4 regions of the Micromonospora ureilytica genome follow, and region 4 is predicted to be linked to each of the others. Evidence: riboswitches for the same ligand, from Rfam matches in the RefSeq annotation. Region 4 holds a riboswitch; each other region holds the start of a gene.
What was found. Region 4 has a riboswitch for cyclic di-AMP ahead of IW248_RS00610 (coiled-coil domain-containing protein). Riboswitches for the same ligand answer to the same signal wherever they lie in the genome.
Positions count from the first base shown of each region.

Region 1: it holds a riboswitch for cyclic di-AMP, as region 4 does, so the genes downstream of both, IW248_RS33765 (C40 family peptidase) here and IW248_RS00610 (coiled-coil domain-containing protein) in region 4, are expected to answer to the same signal.
Region 2: it holds a riboswitch for cyclic di-AMP, as region 4 does, so the genes downstream of both, IW248_RS22680 (coiled-coil domain-containing protein) here and IW248_RS00610 (coiled-coil domain-containing protein) in region 4, are expected to answer to the same signal.
Region 3: it holds a riboswitch for cyclic di-AMP, as region 4 does, so the genes downstream of both, IW248_RS15030 (C39 family peptidase) here and IW248_RS00610 (coiled-coil domain-containing protein) in region 4, are expected to answer to the same signal.

Region 1 is NZ_JADOTX010000001.1:5,428,067-5,432,735, reverse strand. Features, by position in the region: gene IW248_RS24845 (C40 family peptidase) at 1-378, shown strand, start outside; gene IW248_RS24840 (N-acetylmuramoyl-L-alanine amidase) at 436-2,418, opposite strand; cyclic di-AMP (ydaO/yuaA leader) riboswitch at 2,654-2,789, shown strand; gene IW248_RS33765 (C40 family peptidase) at 2,803-3,843, shown strand; gene dcd (dCTP deaminase) at 3,917-4,495, opposite strand; gene IW248_RS24825 (pyridoxamine 5'-phosphate oxidase family protein) at 4,595-4,669, shown strand, end outside.
Region 2 is NZ_JADOTX010000001.1:4,976,471-4,981,139, reverse strand. Features, by position in the region: gene IW248_RS22690 (helix-turn-helix transcriptional regulator) at 29-364, opposite strand; gene IW248_RS22685 (carbonic anhydrase) at 591-1,319, shown strand; gene IW248_RS22680 (coiled-coil domain-containing protein) at 1,379-2,398, opposite strand; cyclic di-AMP (ydaO/yuaA leader) riboswitch at 2,403-2,533, opposite strand; gene IW248_RS22675 (YibE/F family protein) at 2,700-4,070, opposite strand; gene IW248_RS22670 (metal-sensitive transcriptional regulator) at 4,371-4,667, opposite strand.
Region 3 is NZ_JADOTX010000001.1:3,365,272-3,369,940, forward strand. Features, by position in the region: gene IW248_RS15020 (CDP-glycerol glycerophosphotransferase family protein) at 1-697, shown strand, start outside; gene IW248_RS15025 (alpha/beta fold hydrolase) at 702-1,448, opposite strand; gene IW248_RS15030 (C39 family peptidase) at 1,585-2,433, opposite strand; cyclic di-AMP (ydaO/yuaA leader) riboswitch at 2,666-2,807, opposite strand; gene IW248_RS15035 (hypothetical protein) at 3,092-3,862, opposite strand; gene IW248_RS15040 (hypothetical protein) at 3,995-4,420, opposite strand; gene IW248_RS15045 (acyltransferase family protein) at 4,513-4,669, opposite strand, start outside.
Region 4 is NZ_JADOTX010000001.1:118,724-123,392, forward strand. Features, by position in the region: gene IW248_RS00595 (PfkB family carbohydrate kinase) at 1-170, opposite strand, end outside; gene IW248_RS00600 (SRPBCC family protein) at 343-810, shown strand; gene IW248_RS00605 (hypothetical protein) at 959-1,462, opposite strand; gene IW248_RS00610 (coiled-coil domain-containing protein) at 1,605-2,669, opposite strand; cyclic di-AMP (ydaO/yuaA leader) riboswitch at 2,675-2,806, opposite strand; gene IW248_RS00615 (cation diffusion facilitator family transporter) at 2,951-3,868, opposite strand; gene IW248_RS00620 (HelD family protein) at 3,975-4,669, opposite strand, start outside.

The DNA of each region.
Region 1 (4,669 bases), 5.3 Mb from region 4:
GCCTGCCCGACGATCAACGGAGTGTTCAGCGCGGCCGCCCGCACCGCGATCAAGACCGCCTGCGGCAAGGTCGGCAAGCCGTACGTCTGGGGTGCCACCGGGCCGAACTCGTTCGACTGCTCGGGACTGACCCAGTACGCCTACAAGGCGGCCGGGATCTACCTAACCCACCACACCGGTGACCAGTGGAACGAGGGCAAGGCCGTTTCGCGAGCCGACGCCCGGCCCGGTGACCTGGTCTTCTTCTTCTCCGGCCTGAGTCATGTCGGGCTCTATCTGGGCAACAACACAATGGTGCACGCGCCACGTGCCGGCAAACCGGTGCAGGTGTCCAGCATCAACACCATGCCCGTCGCCGGGTTCCGTAGACCCGGCTGATCCACCCAGCGCCAACACGACGGCCCCCGGTCACCGACCGGGGGCCGTCGTGGTTTCTCAGCGGGGCGCTCCCACCGGGGATGGCAGCAGCTGCACGTCGGCGAGGTCGACGTACATGATCCGGTGGCCGAACTGGATCTGCGCGTAGCGGTTCTTGCCGCGAATCACCGTCCAGTCGCCGGGCGAGGAGCCGTCGACGGTGCTGGCCCGGTAGTACTCGCCAGCCAGCACCGCGCCGACGGCGTACCGCTGCCCGGCGGTCAGGGTGTACTGCAGCGGCGAGATCGCCTGGTAGGGCACCCCGTCCGGGTACGCCGACTGCTCCGGGTAGGCCCGTCCGTACACCGGAATGGTGGTCCGGCCGGGCTTCGGGGTGGCCACGACACCGACGGTCCAGCTGGCGGTCGGCGCGGACGCCGGGTTGTGGAACCAGGCCCGCTGCCCGAGGTACCAGATCGCCGTCCAGTCGCCCTGCCGTCCGGCCAGCGCGTACGTCTGCCCGGCGGAGGCCCGGGCACCGTGGTCCGACACGGCCATCGTGTTCGGGGTGCCGTCCGGGCGGAGCGCGATGTCGTTGACCAGTGGCGCGTCCGCGGACGGTGCGCTGCGCAGCACGACCGCCGAGGAGCCGCGCGGCGCGCACGGGACGCCTGCGGTGACGCAGTCGGTGAACGCCGGCCGGTTGGTGGCGTAGTCCGGGTAGATCCGGACCAGCCCGGTGGCCGGGGTGCCGGTGTCCAGTCGAGGTGCGTGCAGCAGGTCGAAGTAGTGCGTCCAGTCCCAGTACGGCCCCGGATCCCAGTGCATTCCCCGCACTGTCGAGGGGATGGTGCCGGGCACGTTGTCGTGGCCGATGATGTGTTGGCGGTCCAGTGGGATGCCCAGCCGCAGCGCCAGGTGCCGGACCAGCTTCGCCGAGGTCCGGTACATCGCCTCGGTGTACCAGGTGCCCTGCGCCGCGAAGCCCTCGTGTTCCAGACCGATCGACTTGGCGTTGACGTACCAGTTGCCGGCGTGCCAGCCGACGTCAGTGGTCCGCACGTGCTGGGCGATGTGCCCGTCGACCGAGCGCAGCGAGTAGTGCCAGCTCACGTAGGTCGGATCCTGGACGAGTTGCAGTGTCGTCGCCCAACTCGCCTCGGTGTCGTGGATGACGATGTACTCGATCTTCTGCCGCGCGGGCCGGTCGGAGAGGTCGTGGTTGCCGTAGTCCCCGTCGCCGAACGCCTCGTAGGGCGCCGGGATCCATTCACAGGAGATGGTGCGGGGGCACTCCACCCCGTCCGGGCGGGCCAGCCGGCGCAGACCCAGCCGGTCCAACCAGGAACGCTCGGGCCGCACCGTACGGGCCGGCAGGGTGATCCGCTGGCCGTCGTCGGTCACCCGGGTCTGGCCCGCGCCGATGGTGGTGAAGACCTCGTCGGCGAAGGCCGCGGCGGCGTCGGCGCTGTCCGCGCCGGAGTAGCGGGCCACCGCGCCGTACCAGGCCGCCGGGTCGGTGTCCGCGCCGACCGGCGCGTTCAGATCCCGTTGGTACGCGCTCAGCAGCGCGGCCCCACCCCGGATGTTGAGGCCCGCGTCGGTGCGCAGTGCCTCGGGGGTGGCACCGGTCAGCGTGGCGGCGGCGTCCACGGTCTGCAACGCGGCGGTGGACGGCGCGGGGGCCTCGACGGGCCGGGGCGCGGGCACCCGGGCGGGACGGGAGTCGTCGCCGCGTGGGTCCTCGGCGCCGGCGTCGTGGTGACCGCGCCCCGGTAGGGCAGCCACGTGCCGGGCGTCGGTCAGGTGCATCGGGCCGTACCCGCCACTGGTGCTCGGTGTGCCGGCGTTGGTGTCCCAGCGCGACTCCAGGTAGGAGACGCCGAGCAGCACGACGGTCGGCACGCCGTACTCGGTGGCCGCGGCGGCGTACTGGTGTTGGCGGTCGGTGGTGGGCGCGGCGGCGGCCGGGCCGACGGAGAGCGGCACCGTGGTCGCGGCGGCGACCACGGTGGCGGCGAGCAGTGCCCGCCAGCCGGTCGACAGGGTTGGATGGTGCATCGAACCCCCTAGATTCTCGCGGAGTGAGGTCAGGTCACCATCGCGCCGCCCGGGAGGTCAGGTCAATACCTTTCCATCTATCGAAGCATGCGGAAAGAATTCTTCACACACGGTCGGTGACCTCGTCCAATCCGTACGGAGTGTCACGGCCGCATGGGTTGCGGATCGGTAACAAGCGTCTCTACTCTGGTCATTCGTCGGCCCGACAGCAGCTCCGCCCAGCCCGGGCGGTAACGGACCGACACCGCCGAGTCGTTTCCGAGCGAACCGGGGACCCAGGTCCCTCGGGGTGAATCCGCAGCCACTGCGGTAGGGCGCCGACTTCCCGCCCGAACCCGTCAGCTAACCCGGTAGGCGGTCAGGAAGAAGGAGTACGGAACCCCGGTGGCACTCCATGCCCCGCGGCCGTCGTCCGAGCGGTCGGCATCAGCCGGCCCGCCGTCGATCGTGCCGCGCCCACGCTGGTCCCGCTTCACCACCGCACTCGCCGCGCTGGCCGGCATCGCCGTCGTCCTGACCGGCACTGCCACGGCGGCCCACGCAGACCCGTCCGTCGCCGAGATCGAGCGCCAGATCGACGCCGACTGGAACAAGCTCGAACCGATCATCGAACGGCACAACGCCACTCGCACCGACCTCGCCGCGAAGCGCAAGCAGGCCGACGCGCTGGCCGCCCGGATCACCCCGCTGGAGCGTCAGGTCGACGCCGCGATGGACAAGGTCAGCGCCCTGGCCGTACGCGCCTACATGGGTGAGAACGTCTCGACAGTCAACGCGATGCTGGGGAGCCGGTCGCCGAGCGAGGTGGTCGGTCAGCTCGAAATGCTCGACCGCTTCGCGCACAACCAGCAGAAGGACGTACGCCAGGTGGCCGACCTGCGCGACCAGCTGGCCGCGCAGAAGGCGCCGCTGGACGAGATGGTGGCCCAGCTGGCCCGCACCGAAGCTCAGCTGGCGGCGAAGAAGAAGCAGATCAACGACGAGATCGACCGCCTGCAGAAGCTGCGCCTCAAGGTGTACGGCAGCGGCGGCGGCGGCCCGCTGCGCCCAGCGCCCTGCCCGGGCAGCTACCCCGGCGGCGCCGCGGGCACCGCTGTCAAGTTCGCCTGCGCGCAGATCGGCAAGCCCTACGTCTGGGGTGCCGAGGGTCCGAACTCGTACGACTGCTCCGGGCTGATGCTGGCCGCCTGGGCGAAGGCCGGTGTGTCGCTGCCGCACAACGCCGCCGCGCAGAGCCGCGTCACGAAGGACGTCAGCAAGGGCGACCTGCGCCCCGGCGACCTGGTCTTCTACTACAGCGACATCCACCACGTCGGCATGTACGTCGGCGGCGGCTGGGTGGTGCACGCCTCGCAGGCCGGTCAACCGGTCAAGATGAAGAAGGTCGACGACGGCCCGATCCACAGCTACGGCCGCCCGGGCTGACCCCGGGTGATCGAAGGGCCCGCCGCGATCCGTCGCGGCGGGCCCTTGTCGTCGTGGTTCTAGCGGGTGAACCTCAGCGGGTTGGCCAGGTGCGCCAGTGCTGCCAGGCGCGGCTGGGCGTCGGCCCCCGCTGGCCCTGGTAGCGCGAGCCGTAGACCGCCGAGCCGTACGGGTGCTCGGCCGGCGAGGAGAGCCGGAAGATGCAGAGCTGCCCGATCTTCATGCCCGGCCACAGGGTGATCGGCAGGTTCGCCACGTTCGAGAGTTCCAGGGTCACGTGACCGGAGAAGCCCGGGTCGATGAAACCGGCGGTGGAGTGCGTGAGCAGCCCGAGCCGGCCCAGGGAGCTCTTGCCCTCCAGTCGGCCGGCGAGTTGGTCACCCAGCGAGATGACCTCCAGCGTCGAGGCGAGCACGAACTCCCCCGGGTGCAGCACGAACGGCTCGCCGTCGGGGACCTCGACCACCGATGTCAGGTCGTCCTGCTGCATGGCGGGGTCGATGTGGGTGTAGAGGTGGTTGTTGAAGACCCGGAACAGCCGGTCGAGTCGGACGTCGATGCTGGACGGTTGGACCAGGGTGGGCTCGAACGGCTCCAGGCCCAGCGTGCCGGCCTTGATCTCGGAGACCAGGTCGCGGTCGGAGAGCAGCATCGGACCACCATAGCCGCGTTGCCAAAAGTGGCCGGATTCGGTGCCGGTGACCAGCGCGTCGAGGTCGCCGCTCGTACATTTGTTCGATAGAATGCCCGCATGGCTTCCTGGTCCGAATTCGCCGCCGACGAGCCCCGACTCGCCGACGGGATCCGCGTTCTCCTCCAGCAGTAC
Region 2 (4,669 bases), 4.9 Mb from region 4:
TCGGGCAGCGGCCCCCGGGTAACGAGGCTCAGGCCTGCTGCTGTGCCTTCCTGGTGGGAGTGTCGGCGAAGAGCGCGAGCAGGTCGCCGACCTGCCGGTCGGCCTCGGCGGGGTGCCGGAAGCGGCCGGCCGGGTTGAGGGTGTACTCGTTGCGTCGCCCGACCCGGGTGCGGTGCAGGTAACCGCCCGCCTCCAGGTCGGCCACGATCGCCTGCGCGGCCCGTTCGGTCACGCCGACCTCGGCCGCGACGTCACGCAGTCGGGCGGTCGGGTCGCGGGCGATTGCCAGCAGGACGTGCCCGTGATTGGTGAGGAACGTCCAGTTCCGCCCGCCGTCGGTGTCGCCCGTCACCGTGCTCGCCATCGTTGACCGCCTTTCGGGATGTCCGCCTGCCCTCGGGAGAGTCTGGTCCGCCCTGCCCCGTCACGGTTGCCCAGGGGGCGACCGGGGGTCAACGTATGAAATCTAAATCACGCATACCTTGACGCATCTTACGGTGCGTGTGACGGTGGAGCACGAGCCAGCGCCCGCCACCCGGCCGGCGGCGAGCCGGCTTGACCAGGTCAGACGCGTCGAGACGAGGTGCGGGATGAGTCATACCGGGAGCGTCGGCGGTCAGCCGGGTTCGCAGCGGATCACCGACCGGGCGTCCGTGCTCAGCGAGCCGACCCTCGCGTACGCCGAGCTGGTCGCCGGCAACCGGCGCTTCGTCGGTGGCGCCCCCCGCCACCCCAACCAGGATGCCGGGCGCCGCGCCGCCGTGGCCGACGGGCAACACCCGTTCGCGGTGGTCGTCGGCTGCTCCGACTCCCGGCTGGCCGCCGAGATCATCTTCGACCGAGGGCTGGGGGACCTGTTCGTGGTCCGCACGGCTGGACACACCGCCGGGCCCGAGGTGCTCGGCAGTGTCGAGTACGCGGTGACCGTGCTCGGCACTCCGCTGGTGGTGGTGCTCGGCCACGACTCGTGCGGTGCGGTGCAGGCCGCCCGAGAGGCCGCGGCGACAGGTACCGCACCGAGTGGGCATCTGCGCGCGGTGGTCGACGCCGTGCTGCCCAGCCTGCGCCGGGCCGAGGCCGAGGGCGTGGACGACATCGACGGCATCGTCGACATCCACATCGCACAGACCGTCGAGACGCTGCTCGGGCAGTCCCCCGTGCTGGCCGAGGAGGTGGCGCGGGGGCGGTGCGCGGTGGTGGGCGTGTCCTACCGGCTGGCCGCCGGAGCGGTGCGCCCGGTGGCCGCCGTGCCGGCTGGCTTCGCGACGCTGGACGCCCCGACCGAATCGACCGACCCGGCTGCCCCTGCCACCGTCTGACGCGACGAGGGCCGCTCCGCGTCACGCGCGGAACGGCCCTCGACCGGGGATCGTGCGGGTCAGAGCAGCGACATGTGGACGTGGTCGGTGTGGTTCGACGGTCCGCTGTACGAGCTCCAGCCGGTGGCCGGGAACCAGATCTGCCGATTCCAGATCACGTAGTAGATGCCGAGACGGTCGGCGTTACGGATGAGGAACGCGGCGACGTTGTTGCCGTACGTCCGGGTGTCGTTGTTGTGCCACGGGGCGAAGCCGCTCCTCTGTAGCGACCAGTCGCAGGCGCGGCCCTTCGGGTGCTCCCACGGCCCGCCGGGGCGGTAGCAGCCGACGAACCGGTTGAAGCCGGCCGCCTTGACCTCCTTGTACGCGTGCAGCGTGCGCGGCGTGATGCAGCCGGACGTGGTGGGGTCGTTCTCACTGCACGACTGGGGCTTCCAGTCACCGTCGGCCGTGCGACCCGGGCCGATCTTCGCGACCTTGGAGGTGGCATCCACCAGGCCGCCGGTGAAACCCTTGCCGCCGACGAGGGAGAGCGCCTTGTCGGCCTCGCTCTTGCGCTTCGCCATCAGGGCGGTCTGCTTCTGCTGCTCCCGGACCTCGGTGTCGAGGGCCAGCTTGGCCTGCTCGGCGCGGGCCTTCACCTCGTTGACCTCGGAGAGCTTCTTCTCGTTGACCATGTTCATCTCGTCGAGCATCCCGGCGCGCTGGACGAACGAGTCGGGCGCATCGCTCTCCAGCAGCATCGCGACCGCGCCGATCCGGCCGGTCCGGTACGCCTGGGCGGCGATCTGCGCGACCTGCGGGGCCAACGCGTCCAGGTCGGCCTTTGCCCGGTCGACCTCCGCCGCCAACTCGCCCTGCCGCTTCTTGGACTTGTCCAGCTTGGACTTTGCGGCGGAGTAGTCGCGGTTGGCCTGCTCGATGACGTCGTTGAGCAGCTTGGGCTCGCCGTCCTCCTCGTGCCCGGACGGTGTGGGAGTCGTCGGGGCGGCGTGCGCCGGGAGCGGCCCGGCGAGCACGGTCAGTGCGGCGATCACGGCCACCACGGGAGTCAACCAGCGGCGTAGGGGTGCCGTCACAATGTTCCCTTCCGTCGACCGCCGACCGGGTTAGCTGACGGGTTCGGGGCGGAAGTGGCCCCTACCGCTGACGCGGATTCACCCCAGGTACCTGGGTCCCCGGCTCGCCGGTTGGCGATTGGGCGGTGGCACCGCAGGCGCCGCTTCGCGCCTTCATCGGTAACCGGCAGCGAGGTTACCCGAGAGTCGACCGGGTGAGCTACGCCTGGATGCCGACCAAAAGCGTCATTTCGCCATAGCGTTGAGTGACCAGTGACGTGGTTCTCAGGGTGGATGCCCGATCTGGTCACGCTGAGGAGTGTCACCATGCCGTATCCGTGCTCCTGTTCGACTCCGGCCACCTGTCGGTGGCCTGGGATGGGGGTGCGATCCGCGGCTGGTCCGGCTCGTCGGAGCCGACCGTTCGCGGTGAGCTGAGTGCGGCAAGTGCCTCGCTGCGGTCCGGCTGGGGTCGCCGGGCGGGGGCGTCGGTGGACGGCGTCGCATCGGTGCGGCCGGCGGCGGTCACCACTGCGGCCAGCCCGGTGGTCAGCGGCACGGCGGCGATCAGACCGAGGGTGGCGACCGCGCTGCGGACGATCTCCTGCGCGAGGAACTCACTGGTGAGGATCTGCCCGATCGGCCGCGAGTCGGCAGTGAGCAGGAGCAGCAGGGGCAGCGACGCGCCCGCGTACGCCAGCACGATGGTGTTGACTGTGGAGGCGATGTGCGCGCGGCCGACCCGGGTGGCCGCACGGTACAGCTGCAACCGGGTCAGGCCGGGGTTGGCGTTCGCCAGCTCGGTGACGGTGGCCGCCTGGGTGACCGTCACGTCGTCGAGCACACCGAGCGATCCGATGATGATTCCGGCGAGCAGCAGACCGTGCAGGTCCACGTCGCCCTGGAACATCGACAGGGTGGTGGCGTCCTCGCTGCCGAAGCCGGTGAGGTGGGTCGCGGCCGTGGCGATTGTGGCGAGCACGCCGGTCAGCACCAGGCTGCCCAGGGTGCCGAGCACCGCGACCGAGGTCTGTGCGGTGACCCCGTGGGTCAGGTAGAGCACCACGAACATGATCAGGGCCGCGCCGACCACCGCCACCAGCAGTGGTGACCGGCCGGCGCCGATGCCGGGCAGCACGAAGGTGAGCAGGATGGCGAAGCTGGCGGCCAGCCCGGCGAGCGCGGCCAGACCTCGCCACCTACCGAACGCGACGATCGCGGCCGCGAAGACCACCGCCAGCCACACCATCGGGGTGCCGCGTTGGTGCTCGGCGATGTTCCAGTTGCTGGTGGTGGGATCGGTCGGGTCGGCGAGTTCGACAAGGATGACCTCGTCGCCGACCTCGACCCGGGGTGCGCCGGGTCCGTCGGGCACCGGTGTCTGGACCTGCTGGCCGGCGGTCGGCCCGTCGTCCACCCGGACGTCGACAGTGCCGCACCGCCCGTCGCCGACCCTCGGTGTGCCCTCGGGAACCGACGGCACCGGCGGGCACGGCTCGCTCACCACCCGGGTGACGGTGCCGGGGTAGCGCGGCACGTCCGCACCACCATCGGTCTGCGGTGACCCGCCGCGCGGCCAGAGCAGCGCCGCGGCCAGCACGGTGGCGACGAAGAGGGGTACGACCGTCAGGACGAGGATCCGTCGCACCCGTGGTGGGGCGGACGGAGCAGAGTGAGTGTGGTCGGCGGCCAAGGCGGGAACTCCCAACGATCCGGTGCGTGGTACGGGTCAGCGGGCCGGGCGGTTCACCGTTTCGGTGGGAAACGCGGCGGACGGCGGGGCGCATCGCTGCCTGATCAACGCTTGATCACGGACGGTCAGTGCTCGGCCCGGTCGGCCGGAGGCGACGCCACATGGTGGTGTCGCCGGTGCCCGACTGTGCAGCGGCATACGGAAGGCCATCGTGGGAGATGCTAGCCAGCCGACCCGGGGCTTGCAGGTCGTGGCGGGGTGTCGGGCGGTCGAACCGCCCGCACGGCGGTCCCGGGGCCGTCAGCCGCGCTTCATGAGCCGGCCGACCGCCGCCATCATTTCGGTGGCCATCTCGTCGGCCCGGCCCTCGGCGGCGCCCTCGTGCATGCAGTGCCGGGCGTGCCCGTCGAGCAGCCCGAGGGCCACCTTGTCGAGGGCGGCCTGGATGGCGGAGATCTGGGTGAGCACGTCGATGCAGTAGCGGTCGTCGTCGACCATCTTCTCGATGCCCCGGACCTGCCCCTCGACGCGGCGGAGCCGCGCGAGCAGCTGGTCCTTGCTGGCGGTGTATCCGCGGATCGGGGTGGGTGCGGTCATGC
Region 3 (4,669 bases), 3.2 Mb from region 4:
GATCCCGGCGGACAAGTTCGTGGTGGTGGGTCGCCCGCAGGTCGAGTCGATCGAGGTACGCCCGGAGCCCGCGCGAGGGCTGGCGCACCCGACGGTGCTGTACACGCCGACCTGGACCGGGCACCACGCCGACGCCGACTACTGCTCGCTGCCGGTGGCCGAGGAGCTGCTGCACCGGCTGCTGGAGCGCGGCGCGACGGTGATCCTGCGGGCCCACCCGTACACCGGGCAGAACCCGGCGTCGGCCCGCCAGCTGGGCCGCCTGACCGAGCTGCTCGTCGCCGACCGGGCCCGCACCGGCCGCCAGCACGTGGTCGGCGCGGCGGCCCGGGAGCTGAGCCTGACCGAGTGCGTCAACTCCTCCGACGCGCTGGTCTCCGACGTGTCCGGCGTGATCTCGGACTTCCTCTACTCCGGCAAGCCGTACGCGGTCACCGACATGGGCGACGAGGGCGACCGGTTCGTGGAGCGGTTCCCGCTGGCCGGGTCGGGTTACGTGCTGCGCCGGGACATGTCCAACGTGGACGAGGTGCTGACCGCACTGTTGGACACCGACCCGCTGGCCGAGGCCCGCTGGGCCACCCGCCGCCGCTACCTGGGTGACTTCCCGGCCGAGTCGTACGCGGAGGTGTTCCTGACCGCCGCCCGCCGGGAGCTGGCGCCCGCGGAGACACTTACCGCGTCGGCGTCGGCCTAGCCGCTCAGCGGTACCTGTCGAGCAGCGCCAGCACCGCGGCCGGGTCCTCCACGTGCGCGTTGTGGCCGAGACCGGGCAGCGTGGCGACAGGTACGCCGTACTCCTTGAGTTGTTCGTCGGTGACCATCGGGTCGTTCTCCCCGCGCGCCAGGACCACCGGCACGTCGGTCGCCGCGAGCAGCGCGGCCAAATCGGGTTCGCCGACGGCGAAGGCGGTCGGGTCCATGGCGAGGCGCCAGCGGCCGTCGACCTGCCGCAGACCGGCGTCCACCACCGGATGGTCCGGTGACAGCAGGCCGGCCAGTCCGGAGACACGCAGGTAGCGGCGAGCCGCCTCGGTGCGGCTGGCGAACCAGCTCACCGGGCGGGCGGCGACCTCGGCGGCGCGGGTCAGCTCCGCAGGTGACCACAGCGCCTTGATGCCCAGCCCGACCACCGCGTCCACAGGCGTTCCGGCGTCACGGGCGGCCAGCGCCAGGCCGACCACCCCACCCAGCGAGTGCCCGAGCACGACCAGCCGGTCGTCGGGGGCGAGGGCCTGCGCGACCTGCTGGGCGAGGCCCACAAAGGAGTACGACGGCAGCGGCGGCGCCCAGCCGTGGCCGGCGAGGTCCGGTGCCAGCCACCGACCGGGCCAGTGCTGCTCGAGGTACGGCGCCCAGGGCAACCACACGTCCCCGGTCGCGCCCATGCCGTGCAGTAGCAGCAGGACCGGCCTGCGGCCGGCGTGACCACCCGTTTTCTCCACCACGGCCGCAGTCTCCCACGGTTCACGGCCCGCCACGAGAGTCGTCGATGACGGCGTACGCCCGGCTGCCACGCGTGCAGACGCCGCGGGCGCCGGCTCCTTGTGGGAGACGGCGCCCGCGGCGGTCGGTGTGCCCGGGTCAGGCGGAGTAGCCCCGGCTGGTGATCCAGTTGGCCAGGTCGATCGTGGTGACCCAGTACGACGGGTCGGCCGGGTTCGCCGAGTCGGCGATCCGCACGGTGCGACCGTTGTCCTTGTAACCCACGACGGCGATGTAGTGCCCGCCGCCGTAGGAGTGCCAGCCGCCGTCGGTGTCGGTGGCGTCGCCGACGACGTTCGCCACCACGCCGCGGCCGTCGGTGATGGCCTTCACGACGTCGGCCTGGAGCCGGTCCATCTGTGCCGGGCTGGGCGCGCCGGGGAACATCCGGGTCCGGTACGGGGAGCCCTTCACCTCGGCGTTGAGCGCCCGGGTGGTGTCCTCGGCCGAGTTGGTGCCCATCTCGGTGGTGCCCAGCTCGGCGCCGAGCTCCTCCTGGGTGCGGTCGATGCCGGCGGCGCTGAGCGCGTTCCGGGTGGCCGCCGGGCCGCAGTTGTAGTAGGTGTTCTGCGCCTCGTAGTCGTAGTCGAGCACCTTGGTCGCGGGCGGCTTCGGCCGCTCCGGCTTCCGGGTCAGGTCCGGGTTGCTGCTGGCCTTGGCGGCGGGTGACGCGGCGCTGGTGGCCGGGGCGGCCGTGCTCGGCGTGGCGCTGGCCGAGGGGGACGCGTCCCGAACGTCACCGCGGGAGGCGGCGACGTCGCTGCGCATCTCGGCGGCCGTGGTCGCGGTGCGCTGGCCGGCCGGGGCGTCGTCGGCCGTGGTGAGCAGGGCGCCGGTGGTGGTGGCGATCGCGAGGGCCGCGGCGGAGGCGGCGACGATCTGGTACGGACGCTCGGTGGCGAGGCGGCGGAGCTGACGCTGCAGGGTGTGCTTCACGGGGTCCTCCACGGATCGGGGGGAGAGCGGCACACCGGGGCCGGACCGGTATCCGGGCAGGCGCCAGCGCGCGGACCGTGGCCCGCGGATGGTGAACCGCTCAGGGGAACGCCCGGAGTGGCCGGGCGGGAAAGGCGATGACCCGGGGGTCAGCTCACCGTCACTGGACGAATGAGCGGGCGCACCGCCGCGCCGTGGAGGCGAGGGAACAACCGAGGGGTGGAAAGGTGCTGCACGAGGAGTTGACTCCTTCCGACACCGCCTACCGGGTTAGCTGACGGATTCGGGCGGGAAGATCGCCCTACCGCGGGCCGTGGCTCGCGGATTCACCCCGGACTTACTGATGGGTCCCCGGTTCGTAGATCACGATTGAGCGGGTCGATGCGGCGTCGCGTCTTGCGATCGGTTACCGCACCGGACGGGACGACACTACTGGCCACTTCGCGCCCTGCCAAGCCAGGTTCACCTGCGTAAACCCCAATTGGCGCGCCAATTTCTGCGCGTATTGCAGATGATGTGACTCGATGGGACAACCGGTTACGGTGACGCCTCCGGGCGACAACCGGACAGGCCGGAAAGAACGCGACCACAATCGCGGGAACAATGACGCCGATCGCGCCGGACGTCCGGTTCAGCAATTCGGTGACCGGCCTCACATCACGGATCGGGCTCAACCCACCCGGGCCGGCCGCCACCGTGCCACGACGGCGGGACGCAACGCCCTGGCCACCGTCCGGCGGGTGGGCGCCGGGGTCGGGCGCAGCCGGGCCTCCGCCACGTACGCCTCCTCGGCGAGGGTGCGAGCCGACTCGGCGGCCAACTCGGCGTCGCGCCAGGCGGCCCGCTCGCGGCCGGTGGCCACCTGGTAGTCGACCAGCCGCGCATCCCGGATCACCCGGCTGATCAGCGCCTCCTGCTCGACCGGGTGTCGTCGGGGATCCCAGCCGTGCCGGTGCCCGAACACGTCGCCGAGCTGAGCCATGGTCAGATCGCCCCGCCAGTACGCCGCCATCGCCGCGCGGTGCAGATAGCGCTCCCGGGCCGCGTACTCGGAGGGGGTGTGCGGAGTCTGCGGAGTGGGCAGTGCGCCGGCGCCCGCGAAGCGACGCGCGGCGGTGTCCGCCTCGTCGTACCCGATCCAGGCCCGCTCCATCTGCTCCTGAGCGGCCAGCCAGGCGGCGCGTCGCCGCCGGGCGGTGGTGGCCGCGCCGGCCGCGGCGACGGCCACCTCCTCGGCGTAGCGACGCCTGTCGACGGCCTCGGCGGCGGCCAACTCCCGCACGGTGGGCACGGCCGGGGGCCGGTCGTCGGTGGGCTGGTCCCGTTCGGGGCGGGCGGCCAGCACGGTGAGGAGGCCCAGGGTCAACAGGAACAGGGTCGACCAGATGGCGGCGGCCTGCGGCACCTCGGTCACGAACTGGTAGAAGACGACGGTCTCCATGGTCGGCACCTCGGGGAGAGAGCAGTGCGATGGGAGCCGCGCCGGCCAGCGGGCCACGGAGGACCACGGGTCGGCGTGGTGGGAAGCGGGTGAGTCGACAGGGCGCGGTGACGGGACGGTCGTCCCGGTGGCTCAGCGCCGGGGTGGGGCCCGGGATGCCCGGCCGCTCGCAGCGTCGACGAGGGGCAGCCGGTCGGACTCCGCCGCGCGGATCGGCAGCGCGCCCGCCGCGATGGTGCCCTGATCAGCGGGGAGCGCCGCCGACGTGTCGACCGACCATGCTGGAACCGACTCCTCGGCGGCCTTCGACGGTATCGCCGGGCACGCCGCACTGTGCGCCCCCACGTGCCGGCAGGAGGCCGCCAGCGGCCCGCCGGCTGGCATCACGCTCGGGGCTGGCATCGCGCTCGGGGCTGGCACCGGGCTGGGCGTTGGCGCGGCGGCCGTGGCCGGGCCCGCGCCGAGCGCCAGGGCCGCGACGACGGCGAGGCTGGTCAGCACCCGCGTCGCCCAGCGCGCCACCCACCACAGCGGACAGGTGAACGCGACCGGAAGCACGTCCCCACGCTACCGTCGCGCCGACCCGGACGCACCGACCACGGGCGTGTCGGATCACGCCGCGCCGACCCCGTTGACCAGGGTGGACGCTGTCAGCGCCGGTCGACGTACGTTGATCGACCCCCGGCCGGACCGACCTCGTCGGCGGCTCCGCCGGCCTCGTCGCGGGCGCTGCTCACGGGGTCCTGTGCGTCGTCGTGGCCGGCCGTGCGCGGTCGGGGGACGGGTGCCGGACGGGCCGGACGGCGC
Region 4 (4,669 bases):
CCACCGAGGGCTGCGCAGAGCACCACGTCGACACCGAGGGAGATCACCATCCGGGCCTGCCAGACGCCCTGACCGCCGGGGTGCAGGTGCAGCTCAGGATGGTCGTTGGGCTGGTCCACGGTCACCGTCAGCTGTGGAGTGGGCGCGAAGACCATCACGTGCCCGCTCATCGGTCGTAGCCCTTCATGCATCCACCCTTCGTCACAGCTGGTGATTTCCCGTTAGCTGACCGTAGTGCGAACGGTGTGCGAATGCCGGGACAACAGTGCGTGTCCGTCCGGGCGTTGCCAGCCAGACATCGGTACGGGACGATCGGGCGACCAAACGACGGCGGGAGACGGTGTGCTCAGCAGCGATACCTTCAGTTACACCGTTCAGGCCCGATGCTCACCCGCCGAGGCGGCGGCGCTGCTCAGCGACCTGACCAGGCAGGGTGAGCTGCATCCGCTGATCGTCCGGGTCCGCCGGGTGCCGCCCCGACCCGGCGCGCAGGCCAGCTACACGATCAACGACCGGTTGGCGGCCGGCCCGCTGCGCTTCCGGACCACCTACCACGCGGACGTGCTGATCAGCGAGGCCGACGAGATCGTCATGGTGGCCCGCCAGTGGCCGGCCACCACGGTGCGAAACCACACCCGACTGCGCGCCGAGCCGGACGGCCTGGTCCGCATCGACGTCGAGATCACCCTGACCGCCCCGACGCCACTGTTCCGGTACGCGTTCCGCCAGGCCCAGGCCGCTCACCTAGCCCTAGCCACCCGCCTGGGCGCCGCCCTCGACCGCACCGGCAACCCCCCACCCCCGGCCTGACCCGCCCCGGCCGTTGCCCCGCTTCATGGTCGTGCTCGATCGTGGATGTAGTGGCCTCGCGGCGCCCGGAGGCCACTACATCCTGGTTGCAGCGCGATCATGGAAGCGCCGCGTGTGATCACGCCGGCGCGGTCGACGGCCGATGTGATCAGGTGGTGCGGCTACGGCCCGCGAGTGCGGTTCCGGCGGGGGCGGGACGCCGGCCCCACGGCTTGTAGGTGGACAGCACGGTCGCGATGATCATCAGGCTGGTCGACACCGCCGGCGCGATGACCAGGTCGGCGCGATCCCGTGTGGGCAGGGCGGCGCCGACCGCTCCGGCGTGGCGCAGGTTCGGGACGAGCAGAAACAGCACCAGCCCGACCATCACCGTGGTGAGCACGAGCTTGACCAGCACCCAGCGGTGGCGCAGCAGGCCCCACGGGGTGAGCAGGGAGCTGGCGACTCCGATCAGCCAGACCAGGACGCTCAGCGGCGCGAACAGCACCGTGCCGACCAGGGCCGTGACCGGATAGACCACCCCCGGGTCGGCGCCCCGCTGCACGGCGATGCCGAGGGTGAGCAGCACCAGGTCGGTGCCCAGCCAGCCGAGTGAGGTGACGAGGTGCAGGGTGAGCAGCGCCTTGCGGGTGCTGGGTCGGATCCGAGGCATACCGCGATGCTGCCCGCCGGCCCCGGCCGGGTCGTCCGACGAGCGACGACATCAGGGGTACGTCCGGCGACGTAGCCCGGCCCGGACGCAGGTGATGCCTGTGAGCCATCACCGATGGCTCACAGGCATCACGACGCGTGGGTCAGTAGACCGACAGGTGTACGTGGTTGGTGTGGTCGGTCGACGGGGTGCCGTGCGCCCCGCTGTACGACTTCCACCCGCTGCTGGGCAGCCAGATCTGCTTGTACCAGATCACGTAGAGCACGGCGAGCCGGTCCGCGTTGCGGATGAAGTACGCGGCAAGGTTGTTGCCGTACGTCTTGTCGCCGCCGGTGGCGGCTCCACCGAAGCCGCTCTTCTGTGCGGCGAAGTCGCAGGCCCGACCCTTCGGGTGTTCACCGGAGCCGCTGGGGCGGTGGCACGAGACGTACCGGGTGAAGCCCGCGGCCTTGGCCTGGTTGAGGGCGTGCAGGGTGCGCGGGGTGATGCAGCCGTTGGCCGGCGTGGGGTCGTTGACGCTGCACGACTCGGAGGGCCAGGAGCCGTCGGAGTTGCGCGGTGCGGCCTTCGCGTTGGCGCTGGAGGTGCCCCGGTTGGAACCGGTGTCGGCGGTGGTCTGCGGCTTGGGTGCGGTGGCCACGGTCAGGGCCCGTTCGGCCTGATCCTTGCGCTTGGCCATCACCGCGACCTGCTTGCGTTGTTCGTTGATCTCGCCGTCCAGGGCGCCCCGGGTGCGGTTGGCCTGGTCCTTGCTCTTCAGCAGGTCGCCCAGCACCCTGTCCTCGTTGGCGGCCACCGCGTCCAGCGCGGCGGCCCGGTCCATGAAGCCTTCGGGAGTGTTGCTGTTGAGCAGCGCCGACATCGCGCCGAGCCGGCCGGTGCGGTACGCCACCCCGGCGATCTCGCCGACCTTGCTGCTGCGCTGGTCGATCTCGACCTCGATGGTCTTCAGCTGGGTGGCGAGTTGCTGTTGCCGTTGTACGGAGGTGTCCAGGGCGCGCTTCGCGTCCAGGTAGCCCTTGCTGGCCGCCTCGAGTTGGGCGCGCAACGCCGGGGTGCCGCCCTCCTCGTCGGAGTCGGGTGCGGCGGCCCGCGATCCGGTTGGGGGAGCGGCCGAGGCGGTGCCGGCCGGAAGCGCGACGCCGAGGGCGAACATCGCGACGATCAGGGCCGCCAGTCGGGCGGCGGGTGGTCGTGCTGGTGCCACTGAGCATGTCCTTCCGTCAGCCGCCGACCGGGTTAGCTGACGGGTTCGGGACGGAAGATCCCTACCGCTGACGCGGATGCACCCCAGAAACATGGTTCCCCGGTTCGCCCAGCTGGGCGATTAGGCGGCGACCACCACCGGCGCCGGGAGGGCGCCGCCTGGTGGAGGCCGGGACCGAGCCTACCGGTGCCGATGGGGCCGCTGCAGCCAATGTGACGGACGGTGCGTGCGTCATCACGGAAAATTACGGCGAAAGTCGAGCAATGTTCCGAAAAGCCCCGTCACCATTCGATGGAGCCACACGCTCCGGAGTCGGCGCCGGGCTCGATCTGCAGTGTCGCGTGCTCGATGCGGAAGTCGTCGTGCAGGGCCGTACGCGCTGCGGTGAGCACCGCGCCGACCTCCGCGCCGGGTGCCATGGTCAGGTGTGCGGAGGCCACATCCATGCCCGAGGTGAGCGTCCAGACGTGCAGGTCGTGCACCTCGACGACACCGGGGACCGCGGCCAGCCGGTCGTGCACGGCGGTCACCTGGAGGTGCTCAGGGGCGGCCTGCACCAGGATGCGGACGGCGGCGCGGGCCAGCCGCCAGGTGCGCGGCAGGATGAACACGCCGATGGCGACCGCGACCAGGGGGTCGGCCCACCACCAGTCGGTGACGGTGATGAGCAGTGCCGCGCCGATGACGCCGAGCGAGCCGAGCAGGTCGCCGAGGACCTCCAGGTAGGCGCCCTGGAGGTTGATGCTCTCCCGGGCCCCGGCGCGCAGCAGGGCGAAGGCGCCGATGTTCGCGAGCAGGCCGAGCACGGCCACCGCGAGCATCGGGCCGGCGATGACCTGGTGCGGATCGCCGAAACGGCGGATCGCCTCGATCACCACGTAGATCGCGACGCCGGAGAGCAGGACGGCGTTGGCCAGCGCGGCGAGCACCTCGAGTCGGTAGAGCCCGAAGGTGCGTTGCGGGTCGCCGGTGGCCCGCCGGGTCGCCGTGATCGCGGCGAGCGCCATCCCGATGCCGAGCACGTCGGTGAACATGTGCCCGGCGTCGGAGAGCAGGGCGAGCGAGCCGGTGTGCAGGGCGACCACCGCCTCGACCACCATCAGGGTGGCGAGCAGCCCGAATGCGGCCCAGAGTCGACCCCGGTGCTGGTGTGCGGCATTGGCGACGGACCCATGGTGGTGGTCATGACCTGCGCCCACGAGAACCACCTTCCGTCGCTGGCCGGGACCCGGTCAAATGTATGCTCACATCGCTATGTGTGCAAGTGTACGTGCAGCGCCTCTCGCCGACGGCGGTCCGCGCAGGTCAGCCGGTCGGGTCGATGGTGGTGAGCCGCTGGGTGGCCCGGGAGAGCGCCACGTACAGGGTGCGTACCCCGGCGCCCGGATCCGCCCGGATCTCGCTCGGGGCGACCAGCACCACCCCGTCGTACTCCATGCCCTTGGCCTCCAGGCTGGTCACCACCTGCAACCTCGGCGCGCCGAGCGCGCCGAGCCAACCGGCGACCTCGTCGCGGCGGGGGACCGGCGTGATCACCCCGACCGTGCCCTCCACCTCGGCCAGCAGGCCGGCGGCGGCCTCCACCGTCGCGGTCTCCAACCCGGTGGGGGGCACCACCAGCTCGACCGGTTCGACCCCGGTGGAGCGGACGGCTGTCGGCAGCGGCAGGTCGGGGTAGAGCCGACGGATCTCCGCCGCCGCCACCGCGAAGATCTCCGCCGAGTTGCGGTAGTTGGTGGTGAGCGTGAAGTCGTGTCGCTTACGCCGGCCCAGCGCCTGGTCCCGGGCTCGGTTCAGCTCCTCCGGATCGCCGGTCCAGGCGGTCTGCGCGGGGTCGCCCACCACGGTCCAGGAGGCCAGTCGGCCGCGCCGACCGATCATCCGCCACTGCATCGGCGAGACGTCCTGCGCCTCGTCCACCACCACGTGCGCGTACTCCCGGTAGTCCTCCGGGCGCTCCCGGGCCGCCGCGCGGGCGGCCCGCTGCCGTTCGCCGAGGG